One region of the Cytobacillus sp. ABV4_503 genome, then DNA from elsewhere that is predicted to be linked to it. Evidence: riboswitches for the same ligand, from Rfam matches in the RefSeq annotation. Region 1 holds a riboswitch; each other region holds the start of a gene.
What was found. A riboswitch is a leader RNA that binds a small molecule or an ion and turns the genes downstream of it on or off. The one in region 1 is predicted to bind thiamine pyrophosphate.
Positions count from the first base shown of each region.

Region 2: it holds a riboswitch for thiamine pyrophosphate, as region 1 does, so the genes downstream of both, ACXAD1_RS05090 (YkoF family thiamine/hydroxymethylpyrimidine-binding protein) here and ACXAD1_RS01090 (thiamine phosphate synthase) in region 1, are expected to answer to the same signal.
Region 3: it holds a riboswitch for thiamine pyrophosphate, as region 1 does, so the genes downstream of both, ACXAD1_RS06390 (ABC transporter substrate-binding protein) here and ACXAD1_RS01090 (thiamine phosphate synthase) in region 1, are expected to answer to the same signal.

Region 1 is NZ_JBSWTH010000001.1:213,600-217,849, reverse strand. Features, by position in the region: gene ACXAD1_RS01105 (thiazole synthase) at 1-281, opposite strand, end outside; gene thiS (sulfur carrier protein ThiS) at 283-486, opposite strand; gene thiO (glycine oxidase ThiO) at 483-1,622, opposite strand; gene ACXAD1_RS01090 (thiamine phosphate synthase) at 1,622-2,230, opposite strand; TPP riboswitch at 2,319-2,425, opposite strand; gene thiC (phosphomethylpyrimidine synthase ThiC) at 2,449-4,233, opposite strand.
Region 2 is NZ_JBSWTH010000001.1:982,983-987,232, forward strand. Features, by position in the region: gene ACXAD1_RS05080 (ABC transporter ATP-binding protein) at 1-519, opposite strand, end outside; gene ACXAD1_RS05085 (ECF transporter S component) at 503-1,099, opposite strand; gene ACXAD1_RS05090 (YkoF family thiamine/hydroxymethylpyrimidine-binding protein) at 1,101-1,706, opposite strand; TPP riboswitch at 2,028-2,129, opposite strand; gene ACXAD1_RS05095 (Cof-type HAD-IIB family hydrolase) at 2,359-3,225, shown strand; gene ACXAD1_RS05100 (coproporphyrinogen III oxidase) at 3,475-4,250, shown strand, end outside.
Region 3 is NZ_JBSWTH010000001.1:1,244,754-1,249,003, reverse strand. Features, by position in the region: gene ACXAD1_RS06400 (NAD-dependent deacylase) at 1-258, opposite strand, end outside; gene ACXAD1_RS06395 (YkvA family protein) at 406-819, shown strand; TPP riboswitch at 893-1,001, shown strand; gene ACXAD1_RS06390 (ABC transporter substrate-binding protein) at 1,108-2,112, shown strand; gene ACXAD1_RS06385 (thiamine-binding protein) at 2,126-2,419, shown strand; gene ACXAD1_RS06380 (ABC transporter permease) at 2,416-3,183, shown strand; gene ACXAD1_RS06375 (ABC transporter ATP-binding protein) at 3,180-3,914, shown strand; gene ACXAD1_RS06370 (TatD family hydrolase) at 3,926-4,250, shown strand, end outside.

The sequences.
Region 1 (4,250 bases):
ATGTCGCAGAGCCCGGAAGCTTTGGATAGCCTTGCTATTCGAACAGCCTCCTCAGCTGTACTTGCTCCTGCCGTATTTGGGAGTAATTTATATTTCTTTAAATCCAGCTTTTCCAAAAAGTTGGGCTGGTTCGCTTCAAAAATGTTCATACGGCGTACTGCAAACGTAAGCACCTCTGCTTCCGAAGCTTCTACAGCTTCCCTTTGCACATCAAAGCTTGGATATTTTCCTGTTCCGAGCAGCAGCCGTGAATTAAATTCATAGGGTCCAATTTTCAACAAATCATCCGCCTCCTACAAAGTGTACAATTTCGATTCGATCCCCGTCTGTCAGTATGGTTTCAGCATGTGTGGAATTATCCAAAATGTTCTGGTTTAGCTCGACAATGACTACCTTTTGCTCCAAATGAAAGTGCTCGAGCAGGCGTGAAACAGAATTAACTGTTTCCGGTAGCACAATAGCATCTCCGTTAATGACAATATTCATAAAAGCACCCCTTTTGACGAATGGACTAAACATTCAAGGCGGGACAGCTCAAATGGATTAGGCTGCTCCGTTTTGCCTTCCATGATGTCTGCCATCAGTTCTCCTGTTGCCGGGGCAAGGAGGATCCCATTCCGAAAATGCCCAGCTGCAATGTATAACCCTTCACATGCTGGATGTTGTCCCAAAAAAGGCTGCCCATCAGCCGATTGCGGACGAATTCCTGTCCAGGCGCCTTCCCATTCCGCATTCGCGATGACAGGAACCAGGTTTTGAGCCTTTTCCATCAGCAAGGATATTCCCTCAAAGGTCACCTTCTCATCAAATGAATTTACCTTAACCGTCGCTCCAACTACCAGCCTCCCGGATTGCTTTGGAACGATATAGCATCCATGTGAAAAGATCGTCCCCTGTACAAGCGGTTTTTCAACCTTGACCGAGAAGCACTCGCCTTTAACCGGAATAATGGGCAGCGAAAGGCCCGTTCTTTCAAGAAGCTCCCTGCTCCAGACCCCGGAAGCAACAATAACGGAATCTGCCAGAAGTTCTCCCAGGCTGGTTCTGACTCCATAAACCTTTTTATCTTTTAAAATAAAATCTGATACATGTGTATACTCATATATTTCTGCGCCGAGGGCTATTGAAGCTTTTGCAAAGGCAAGGGACAATTCATATGCCTGTACTTGTCCGTCATTCGGTATATACATGGCCCCCCTCAATTTATTTGATACGAATGGTTCACGTTTGATCAGGTCATCGATCGAAAACCATTCGGCCTGCTCACCCGCTTTTTGCTGGCTTTCTATCAAGCTTTTTAATGCCAGCTCCTCTTCTTTATTAGCCGCCACTTTATATACACCCTTATTTTGATAGCCAATATGCACTTGAGATAAATCTTCCAGTTCAGGAATCAGGCTCTGATACATGGAGCGGCTTTTGCATGCCAGCTGGAATAGCGGGCCGTCTTCTGTCAGTTCCGTTTGGGCTCCTAAAATTCCAGCTGCCGCTCCGGAAGCCTTGCCGGCTATTTTTCCCTTATCCAAAACGGCCACTTTATACCCTCTTTTAGCCAGTTGAAAAGCAATGGAGCTACCGTTAATGCCGCCGCCAACTATAACGGCGTCAAATATTTTCCTCATCATTTCCCCTCCTCATCTAACTTATTTAAAAAGAGCTTTGCTGCCTCTGCAGGGTCCTTTGCCTGCAAAATCCCTGACATTACAGCAATGCCATCTGCCCCCGCCTCCAAAACCTCTGGGACTTTTTCTGGTTTAATGCCTCCAATTGCCAATACCGGAATTTCTACTGCCTTTTTGAGAGCCTCCAGTGACCCAGTGCCCCTTGGCGGAGCTCCCTTCTTAGAATCGGTTTCAAATATGTGTCCAAACAGGATATAACCAGCTCCCTGTTTTGCAGCCTCTTCTGCTTCTTCAAGAGAATGTACGGAACATCCGATGGGTATATCTGGAAAATTCATTTTGACAACATGGACTGGAAGGCTGTGAAAAGCAAGATGTACACCTGCCTTACATGTCCATGCAACATCCACCCGATCATTTATAACAATTTTATGAATGGGGACTCCCTCATTACAAAGCAGCTCAATTCCTTCATATAGCTCCCTTGCGGTTCGATGTTTTTCCCTCAAGTGGAACTTATCTGCAAAGGGTTCCACTTCACCTGCTATTTCAGCAAAGGCCTCTAGAGAAAGCTTTCCATCTGATATAACATGCAGCTGTTTTTTCATTGCGGATGCTCCCGTGCTATTTTTAGATTTTGTGCAAATAAAAAACCACCTTCTAAATAGAAAGCGGCGGTATGGGGCCTTGGAATTCAGACCCGATACTCCACTTCCCTACGCTGGCATGCCAGATCAGGTTCCAAGGGTCTTAAAGCTTTTGCTTTAATCTCAGCCTGCAAACAGGCACCCCCAGCGGATTTAATTTCTATTAAACTATAAAAAGACTACTGATAAATGTTTCCCCCGGCTTTATTAAATTCCTCAGCTTTTTCTTCCAGTCCCTTCTTTATCGCTTCATTTGTTTCAAGCTGATGTTCTTTTGCATAATTCCGGATATCCTGAGAAATTCTCATACTGCAAAACTTTGGCCCGCACATGGAACAAAAATGAGCTGTTTTTGCACCTTCAGCCGGCAGTGTTTCATCATGAAATTCCAAAGCACGCTCAGGATCCAAAGAAAGATTAAATTGATCTCTCCAGCGAAATTCAAAACGGGCTTTTGACAGGGCATCATCCCTTTTTTGCGCTCCAGGATGTCCCTTTGCCAGATCTGCAGCATGAGCGGCAATTTTATACGTGATGACACCCTCGCGCACATCGTTTCTATTTGGCAAACCCAAATGTTCTTTAGGTGTAACATAGCAAAGCATTGCCGTACCATACCAGCCTATCATGGCAGCCCCGATTGCAGAGGTAATATGGTCATAGCCCGGAGCTATATCAGTCGTAAGGGGTCCGAGTGTGTAGAATGGTGCTTCTTTACAGATTTCCAATTGTTTATCCATATTCTCTTTGATTAAATGCATTGGAACATGGCCAGGTCCCTCGACCATTACCTGGACATCATGTTCCCAGGCAATTTTCGTCAGCTCTCCAAGTGTTTCGAGCTCTGCAAATTGAGCCTCGTCATTTGCATCTGCAATCGATCCCGGCCTCAGTCCATCCCCCAGGGAGAAGGCCACATCATAAGCTTTCATGATCTCGCAAATTTCTTCAAAGTGCGTATATAAAAAGTTCTCTTTATGATGATGCAGGCACCATTGAGCCATAATGGATCCGCCTCTCGACACAATTCCGGTCAAGCGTTTTGCCGACAGCGGCACATACCTCAAAAGGACACCTGCATGAATGGTAAAATAGTCAACCCCCTGCTCTGCTTGTTCGATTAGGGTATCCCTGTATACTTCCCACGTAAGATCCTCGGCAATGCCATTAACCTTTTCAAGGGCCTGATAAATGGGAACAGTACCGACCGGAACGGCAGAGTTTCTGATAATCCATTCGCGTGTAGTATGAATATTTTTGCCTGTAGACAGATCCATAATTGTATCCGCTCCCCATCGGGTAGCCCAGGTCATTTTCTCTACCTCTTCTTCAATTGAGGATGAAACAGCCGAGTTACCAATATTCGCATTAATTTTTACATGGAAATTTCTTCCGATAATCATTGGCTCTGTCTCAGGATGATTGATATTGGAAGGAATTATCGCCCGCCCTCTTGCTACTTCAGACCGCACAAATTCCGGTTCCATATTTTCCCGAATAGCTATAAACTCCATCTCCGGGGTAATGATCCCCTTTTTGGCATAGTGAAGCTGGGTGACATTCTTCCCTATTTTCGCTATCAATGGCTTGCGGTTTAAGCCAGGAAAGACTTTATGATTGGCACGCGGATCACCTTCATTGAGGTAGCCATTGTCCTCGGGCTTTACTTTCCGCCCATCATATTCTTCTACATCCGCTCGTTCCTGAATCCACCGGCTTCTCAGAGCGGGAAGCCCTTTCTTTAGATCTGCCGTATATTGAGGATCCGTATATGGTCCGCTCGTATCATATACACGAACCGGCTCATTGACCTCTTCACCAAACGTTCCGGCAGTGGGGCTTAATTCTATCTCTCGCACCGGAACCTTTATATCAGCCCTGGAACCCTTCACATATACTTTTTTGCTGCCAGTAAAGCTTGACATAATAGAAATACTCTCATGATTTAAAGAACTTGCAGTCATTAATCATCTCTCCCTTA
Region 2 (4,250 bases), 770 kb from region 1:
CAAAATCAGGATATCCGGTTTTAATGACAATACACATGCGAGTGCAAGTTTTTGCTTTTGTCCCCCCGAAAGGGTGTGGATTAAGGCATGCTTAAATGGCAGAAGATGAACAAGTTCCAGTGCTTCATCAATCTTGTTCTCAATTTCTTCAGGAGGTGTTTTCATATTCTCAAGTCCGAATGCCAGCTCTTCTTCAACTGTTGTCATGCAAAACTGGCTTTCTGGATCCTGAAACACAATGCCGATGTGCCGATTAATTTCACCTGGCCGGAATTCCTCCAGCATTTTTCCCTTGAAAGAAATGGTGCCTTCCAGTTCTCCATCAATGGCTTCCGGATACAATTTATTTAAGCAGAAAGCAAGCGTACTTTTTCCGCAGCCGCTGGGGCCCAATAATAGAACAGCTTCCCCTGGATAAAGACTAAAATTCAAATTCTTAAAAACAGGATTCTTCTCATCTTCATGACGGAAGGACAGCTGTTCTGTTATTAATAGAGGCTGGCTATACTGTAATGCCATTTTCCGATTTTCCCCTTTTCAGCTCTTTTCCTATAGGAAAGCTGTTTAATGCACCAGTTTTTGCAAGACTCTCACTGAGCCATTTCCCCAGCAATCCGGCAAGCAAAGCGCCGCTAATCAGTCTCACGAAAAACATGGCAGCTACATAACCGGGTGAGAGGGCTGCATAGCCTGAAATGAAATAGCCCCAAATAAAGCTTGTAACAGAAGAGCCCATGCCGGCAGCAATTAAAACCCATGTCCGGTAGTTGTTCCATTTTGTTGCCGCAAACACCGCCTCTGCTCCAATCCCCTGTATCATGCCTGAAAGAATCAGGCGAGGGCCTACTGCATTGCCAATCATGACCTCAATGGCTGCAGCGACGGTTTCCGATAAAAAGGCGGCTCCGGGTTTTCTGATTATGTACGCTGCGATGATTGAAACAATAAACCAAATGCCAAAAATCAGATCATAGCCGATTAAGCCAAACATCCCATATAACACGTTCCCAAATTGCATGAACACCAGGTATACAACTGCAAACACAACAGCGAGTACAGACAGGACAATGACCTCACGAAGTTTCCATTTTTCGAGCATATTACACAGCCCCCTTCTTGGAAGGACTGTTCGCAGACATATTCACTGTCATGACAATATGAGTAGAATCGCTTTTCTTACAGCTTTGGAATGCATCTTCCAGCGTTTTAAAAACAGCATGTGCATCTCCATCTAATCTTGAAGCATAATGGACACCTTCAGTAAATGTTCCCTGATCCTTTGCGAGCTCGACCTGCTCCATAATGACGTTCATGTATGAAGGAATCCCCATCGGATACAGTGCGAACTGTACAGCGACTTCCTGGCTGATTCCAGCAGATTTATTTTCATTCGCCTTCTCTTCATTTTCAGCAAGATAAGCATCTCCGGCAGTATCCCCAGGGCAGCCATTTGAAAATGTGCCGTTAAATACCACATGATCACCATGCTTAGCAGCTTCAAGATAAATAGCTTTGACCACATCAAAAACATGAATGGATCTGCCGCGCACACAAGTGCTCACATCATCTGTTTCCATCCATACCTTGCTTGTATCCACTTCTTTTAGAGCAGATAAAATAACATCCACAAACCTGTCAGTCATTGGATAAATCGAAAACCTGCACCCTGTAATCTCACTTGTTCCGCATAGAAAATTTTCCTGCATCTTTCCATCCTCCTAGTTTAGTTTTCATGAAAGGCTATTTTCGCAAGGTTTGTTGCTTTTTGTATATGATTTACTGAGTTGATTGTAGCGGAAGGTGCGAGACTCCTGCGGGAGTAGCGGGACAGGTGAGACCCCGCAGACGCGCAGCGTCGAGGAGGCTCACCGCCCGCCCCGCGGAAAGCGAGCAGCCTGGAGCGGAAATCAACGGACAATATTAATAAGCGAAAAACAACAATTTACACGAAAAGAGCCTAATGAAAATAAAAAACTGCATTCCCATAAGGAAATGCAGTTGAATGATATCAATACACTAGAAATGATAGCCGTTCACCTGCACTTCCCCACGCTGGTATTATCCAGATCGGGTGATAAGAGTCAGAACGGATTGTTCTTCTCAGCCAAAAAGCTCCCCTAGTGCAAAATAAGATATGCAGTTTTTATTGACTCCATCTTAATACGGAGCATCCAAATTGTAAATGACTAATTTATAATTCTTTAAATCATTTGATCTATGAAAACAGACAAACGCCTTCACTAACACAGAAAAGCTATAAAAAATTTCTGCATTGTCCATGTCATGTTCTATTCCAATCCTTCCCTTCATAAAAGTGTAATAGGACAATTTTACACCGAGAAGAGGGGGGCAAATTGGATGATATACAGAATGCTTGCTTTAAATATTGACGGAACACTACTCCAATCAAATGGAAGACTTCATAAATCAACAAAAGAAGCCATTGAATATGTGCAGCAAAAAGGAATTTATGTAACACTTGTCACATCTAGAAGTTTTCCATCCGCGAAAAAAGCGGCCAAAGCATTGAAAATCAATTCTTTACTGGTCACACACAGGGGGGCTTATATTGCAGCTTCTCAGGAAAAGCCGATATATGTAAAAAGGATACAGGAAGATGAAACGTATGAAATCGTGCGCCTGCTTGAAGGCTTTACCTGTCAAATCAGGCTGGTGCACGAAAAATATTCCCTTGCCAACAAAACCAAGCTAAATACCAATATGCTTGCTAAAACGGTTTTTACAACCGGGGATCCCATTTTTTACTCGCAGCAATTTGTGGATTCATTAAGTGACACCATTCTAGATGAGCCGGTCACGCCGCCAAAAATTGAAGTGTATTTTGAAGATAAAGGAGACCTTGAGGATGCCAAGGCAGCCATTAGGGGCATGTTTGAAAATGTAGAAGTCATTAAGCTGGGTGATCTGCGGATGGATATCGTTCCTGCCGGAGTTTCAAAGCTGAATGGTTTGCTTTATTTATGTGAACATCTCGGAATATCCCGAAACCAAATGGTCGTTATAGGCGATTCGGCAGATGACCTGGAAATGATTGAAGCCGCCGGTCTCGGTGTGGCTATGGGAAATGCCCCTGCAGAAGTAAAAAAAGCAGCCGACTGGCTGACCCGATCCAATAACCAGAACGGGGTAAGCTACATGGTTAAAGAACATTTCCGGAAGCAGCATCCAATTGATTTTCTGAAGAAAATGAATCTATTAAAATAAAATCAATGAAAGAGAGTTCGATTAGGTAATCGGCTCTTTTTTTGCTTTGTGAAATTGCCAAAGGAGAAAGGAAGAAGAACCATAAATAATATAAGCAATCCATTAGGAATCATTCCGCCTATATTGACCTTGTTTCCCCATTTCTGTACACTAAAAGAAGTTTGTCAACATGAAAAATAGACACTTTACAGCTGCCGTCAAAAAAAGACATCGGCACATTTAATATATTTACTAAAAAAGGTGATCGATTTGAACATTTCAATTTTAGGTATACAGGATGAACGGTTCCATCGGCCGCTCCGGCTGATCGGGAACCTCTTTTTTGAAGAATGTGCAGTGTTGATGGGTGAGAATGCTGCAGCTGATTTGACAATTAATTTTCAGCTTGAACATGGAAAGCACATTAAGGCCATTGCAGAGCTTTCTGATAAAGATGGAAAGAATCTTTCAGCGAATTTTGAGAAGGAATTCGTTCCGGCTGAGTCAGAAAAAGAGAATTTCAAACAAATAAAAAATGCAGTATCCCATGTATATCTGACTGTTTTGCAGGACTGGACAGGCATTACCCAGAAGTGGGGAATTCTGACTGGGGTACGTCCCACAAAATTGCTTCACCGTGCTATACAGCATCAGACACCTCTCCATGAAGCCCATCAGCAGCTGAAGGAAGAGTATTTGATTACAGATGAAAAAATCCAGCTTATGCAGAATATTGTAAACAGGCAGCTTGCTGTCGTACCGGATCTTTATGACTTAAAAAATGAAGTCAGTATATATATTGGCATTCCATTCTGCCCGACAAAATGTGCGTACTGCACTTTTCCTGCATATGCGATTAATGGCAGGCAGGGTTCTGTCAACTCGTTCCTTGGCGGCCTGCATTTTGAAATGCGCAAAATTGGCGAGTGGCTGAAAGAAAATGATGTGAAAATTACTACTGTCTACTATGGAGGAGGGACTCCGACAAGCATTACGGCGGAAGAGATGGATATGCTTTATGAGGAAATGTATGACTCTTTTCCAGA
Region 3 (4,250 bases), 1.0 Mb from region 1:
CTTTTCCCAATCTGCAAGAATATAGTGCCCTTTATGGGGATTGCACTCCTTAAGCCCGATTACCCTGTGCCGATAAAATTCAATAAACTCGTTCACATTTTCATTTAATGCTTCTGTACTGGCTATTTTTCCAGGATCTTTCCCATTCCATAATCCATTATTGGCAGACCTGAAATCAGGAAGTCCGCTTTCCGTCGACATTCCTGCTCCAGTTAATATTACTGTATAATTTGATTCCTGAAGCCATTTCTCAAGCATAGATATCAGCCCCCAATAAGGTTTTGTCACAGGTTAAATTTGATTTCCATTTATTTCTCCCGGTGAAATGTTTATGTCATGTCAGGTATGCGGTAAATACTAGATTATAACTGTTTATGCGAATTATCAAATATAGGAGTGATAGCTATGCCTGAAATAGAAACGAAAGATTATAAGGACGGCTATAAAAAATTTTCTGCCAGGGCCAAACGTTATGCGGAAGACCCTGAAAAAACAAAAGTACTGCTAAGAAAGGCTACACTTAAAGCAGATAAAAATAAATCTTCATTAAGTGATATATGGGAAAAGTTTCAGCTTCTGATCGATTTGGTTAAGGCATGGTCTAAAGGCGATTACCGGCATATTTCAAGAAAATCGGTTATCTTTATTATTGCTTCCGTCCTATACTTTGTTTCCCCTATAGACCTTGTTCCTGACTTTTTAATAGGAATGGGAATTTTAGATGATGCAGCAGTACTTGGTTTTGCCGTTAGCCAAATTACAGGTGAACTTGAAAAATTCAAAATCTGGAAAGAAAGCAGGACGATAGAGATGAAATAATTATTTTCTGTCCATTTTGATATTATTTGCTATAATAATGATGGAAAGTATTTATGCTGTCAAAATTAAATAGCAGGAAATGTAGGGGAACCGGTATGCCGGTTGAGACTTCATCATTAAGATGCTGACCCTTTGAACCTGATCTGGCTCATAGCAGCGTAGGGAACATATTCTTAAACATACTAAATGTTTTTATATGCGCCCTGGTTTATACCGGGGCGTTTTTATTTTTCAGGGCAGACTATCATTAACTTTCCTTATTACATAAAGGTTTTAGGAGGATTATTTATGAAAAAGTGGATTGCGGCTATCTGTTCACTTCTGTTTCTTTCAGGCTGTGCCGGCAATGGAGCGGATAATCAGACTGGAAGCAAAGATGCAGACAGCAAACAAGATTTGAAAAAAGTTACTGTTGTATTGGATTGGACACCCAATACCAATCATACCGGCTTATATGCCGCAAAGGACAAAGGATATTTTAAAGAAGAAGGGCTCGATGTCGAAATTATAATGCCAGGTGAAGCAGGTGCAGATCAATTGACTGCATCAGGCAAGGCTGATTTCGGTGTCAGCTATCAGGAAAGCATCACGGAAGCCCGTGTACAGGGAGTTCCCCTTGTATCAATAGCAGCTGTAATACAGCATAATACTTCCGGTTTTGCATCCCCTGCTGAAAAAAACATTAAATCGCCGAAAGACTTTGAAGGAAAAACTTATGGCGGCTGGGGAGCTCCTGTAGAAAAATCTGTAATAGATTCCCTAATGAAGAAGGAAAACGCCAATGTTGATAATGTCTCAATTGTTAACATGGGAGATGCTGACTTTTTCACAGCTGTTAAAAGAGATATAGACTTCGCATGGATTTATTACGGATGGACAGGTGTAGAAGCAGAACTTCGGGGGGAAAAGATTAATATGGTCTACCTTACCGACTACTCAAAAAAACTGGATTACTACACGCCCGTTCTCGCAACCAGCGAAAAAATGATTGCAGATGACCCGGATACTGTCAAAGCATTTGTAAAAGCAGCATCCAGAGGTTATGAATTTGCAATCGATCAGCCTGGCGAAGCAGCAGATATTTTGTTAAAAAATGCTCCGGACCTTGACAGCGAATTGGTCAAAAAGAGCCAGGAATGGCTATCCCCCCGCTATCAGGATGATGCTCCAAGATGGGGTGAACAAAAGCTTGCAGTCTGGGAAAACTATGCAGACTGGATGCATGATAATGGTCTATTAGATAAAGAATTAGATGCCGGCAAAGCATTTACAAATGACTTCCTGCCGGAATAAGGAGAGTTCAACTATGGCAAACGCACTTGTAAGCATTCAGATCATACCGAAAACAAAAGATGGGGAAAATGTTATACCTTACGTTGATGAAGCAATTAATGTTATTCAGCAATCTGGTGTTAAGCACGAGGTGCATCCCCTAGAAACCACGATGGAAGGCGATTTAGACCATTTATTAAAAATCATAGCCGATATGAACAGAAAAATGATTGAAAAAGGAAGCAGCAATGTAATTTCACAGGTTAAGGTTCTATATCAGCCGGACGGTATTGAAATGAGTGATTTAACGGAGAAATACCGTTCATGATAAATGTATTCAGAAAAGGATGGAGGCCGGCTGCGGTTCTCCTTCTTTTATTCATTCTTTGGGAATTGGCAGTAAATCTGGCAGAAGTTCCTGCATGGCTCCTGCCTCCGCCGACAGATATCGTTCATGAAGCGATTTCGGGCTGGGAGGGCTTCCGCCTTCATCTTCAATCGACAGTCATGCTTTCCCTATTGGGATTTCTCATTGGCGCCGTCATAGGATTACTCACAGCTGTTATTCTGCACTTATTGCCTTTTATAAGGGAGTCGGTTTACCCTCTCCTCATACTTTCACAGAATGTGCCTATAATTGTACTGGCTCCTTTGCTGGTTGTATGGTTTGGTTTCGGGATACTTCCAAAGCTGATTGTCATCACGCTGGTTTGTTTCTTCCCCATTACAGTTGCTGCATTGGACGGCTTTCGCCAAACCCCCGGAGAACTTAGGCATTATATGCTGATGGCAGGTGCCAGCAAAGGTCAGCTTTTTTGGAAGCTGGAGCTTCCCTATTCCCTTCCTTCTTTATTTTCAGGGCTAAAAATCTCCGCAACCTATAGTGTGATGGGTGCTGTAATATCCGAATGGCTCGGAGCTAAAGCAGGAATAGGTGTTTATATGACTTTAGCCTCTTCTTCATTTAGGACGGACCGTGTTTTTGTTGCCATTTTTACCATTATGCTGTTAAGCTTGCTGTTTTTTGGAGGAATATTACTGGCTGAACGTTTGCTGATTAAATGGAAGTCACGGGAGAGTGCCAGGAAATGATACAATTATCAGTTAATCATTTAACCAAAAGTTTTGATTCAAATCAGGTTTTAGACAATTTAAGTTTTCATATAAATGAAGGGGAATTTGTTTCGATTTTAGGCCCTTCAGGGAGCGGCAAGAGCACCCTTTTCAACCTCATTGGCGGGATGCTCCTGCCTGACGAAGGGTCCATAACGCTTGGGAATGTGAAGATCAACGGCAAACGCGGTTCAATAAGCTATATGCCCCAGACACCTTCCCTGATGCCATGGAGAACCATTCTTCAAAACGTTCTGCTTGGCCAGGAGCTAATGGGTAAATCCGATTCGGAAACGGCAAAAAAGATGCTTCAAAAAGCTGGTCTCGGTGACTATGAAAATGCATATCCTCATGAATTATCAGGGGGGATGAAGCAAAGGGCTGCCTTTATCCGGGCATTATTAAGCCCGCAGCCAATCATTTTGCTGGATGAACCTTTTTCTGCTTTAGATGAACTTACCCGCCATGATATGCAAAAATGGCTTCTTGATATTTGGAATGAGCATAAACCCACAATTCTGTTCGTAACTCACAATATTGAAGAAGCCATTTACCTTTCTGACCGAATTTTAGTACTTAGCAGCAAGCCTGCTAAAGTAATAAATGAATATAAAGTACCCTTTAACAGGCCAAGAATGGAGGAACTTTTTCTCAATGAGAATTTCCTTGCCTGCAAAAGAAGCATCCATCATGCGCTGAAAAATCATTAGGAGGCAACAGCATGGATAAGTATATTGATGCCCATATTCATCTTGATAAGTACAGCAATATTGATTTAGAGAAAATGTTTCATGAGCTGCCGTTTCAGCTTTCACTTGTAACAGTTTCAAGCGATTTAGCATCCTGCAAAAGAAATCTTGCTCTTGCAGAAATTTATCCCTTTGTTAAACCTGCCTTTGGTTTTCACCCTGAACAGGTTCTCCCCAGTGATCATGATATTTCAGAGCTTTTCAGCTGGATAAAGGTTCACAGAGAGCAGATGGCTGCTGTTGGCGAGGTTGGCCTCCCATACTATTTAAGGTCTGATGGAAGCAAGCATCATGGCG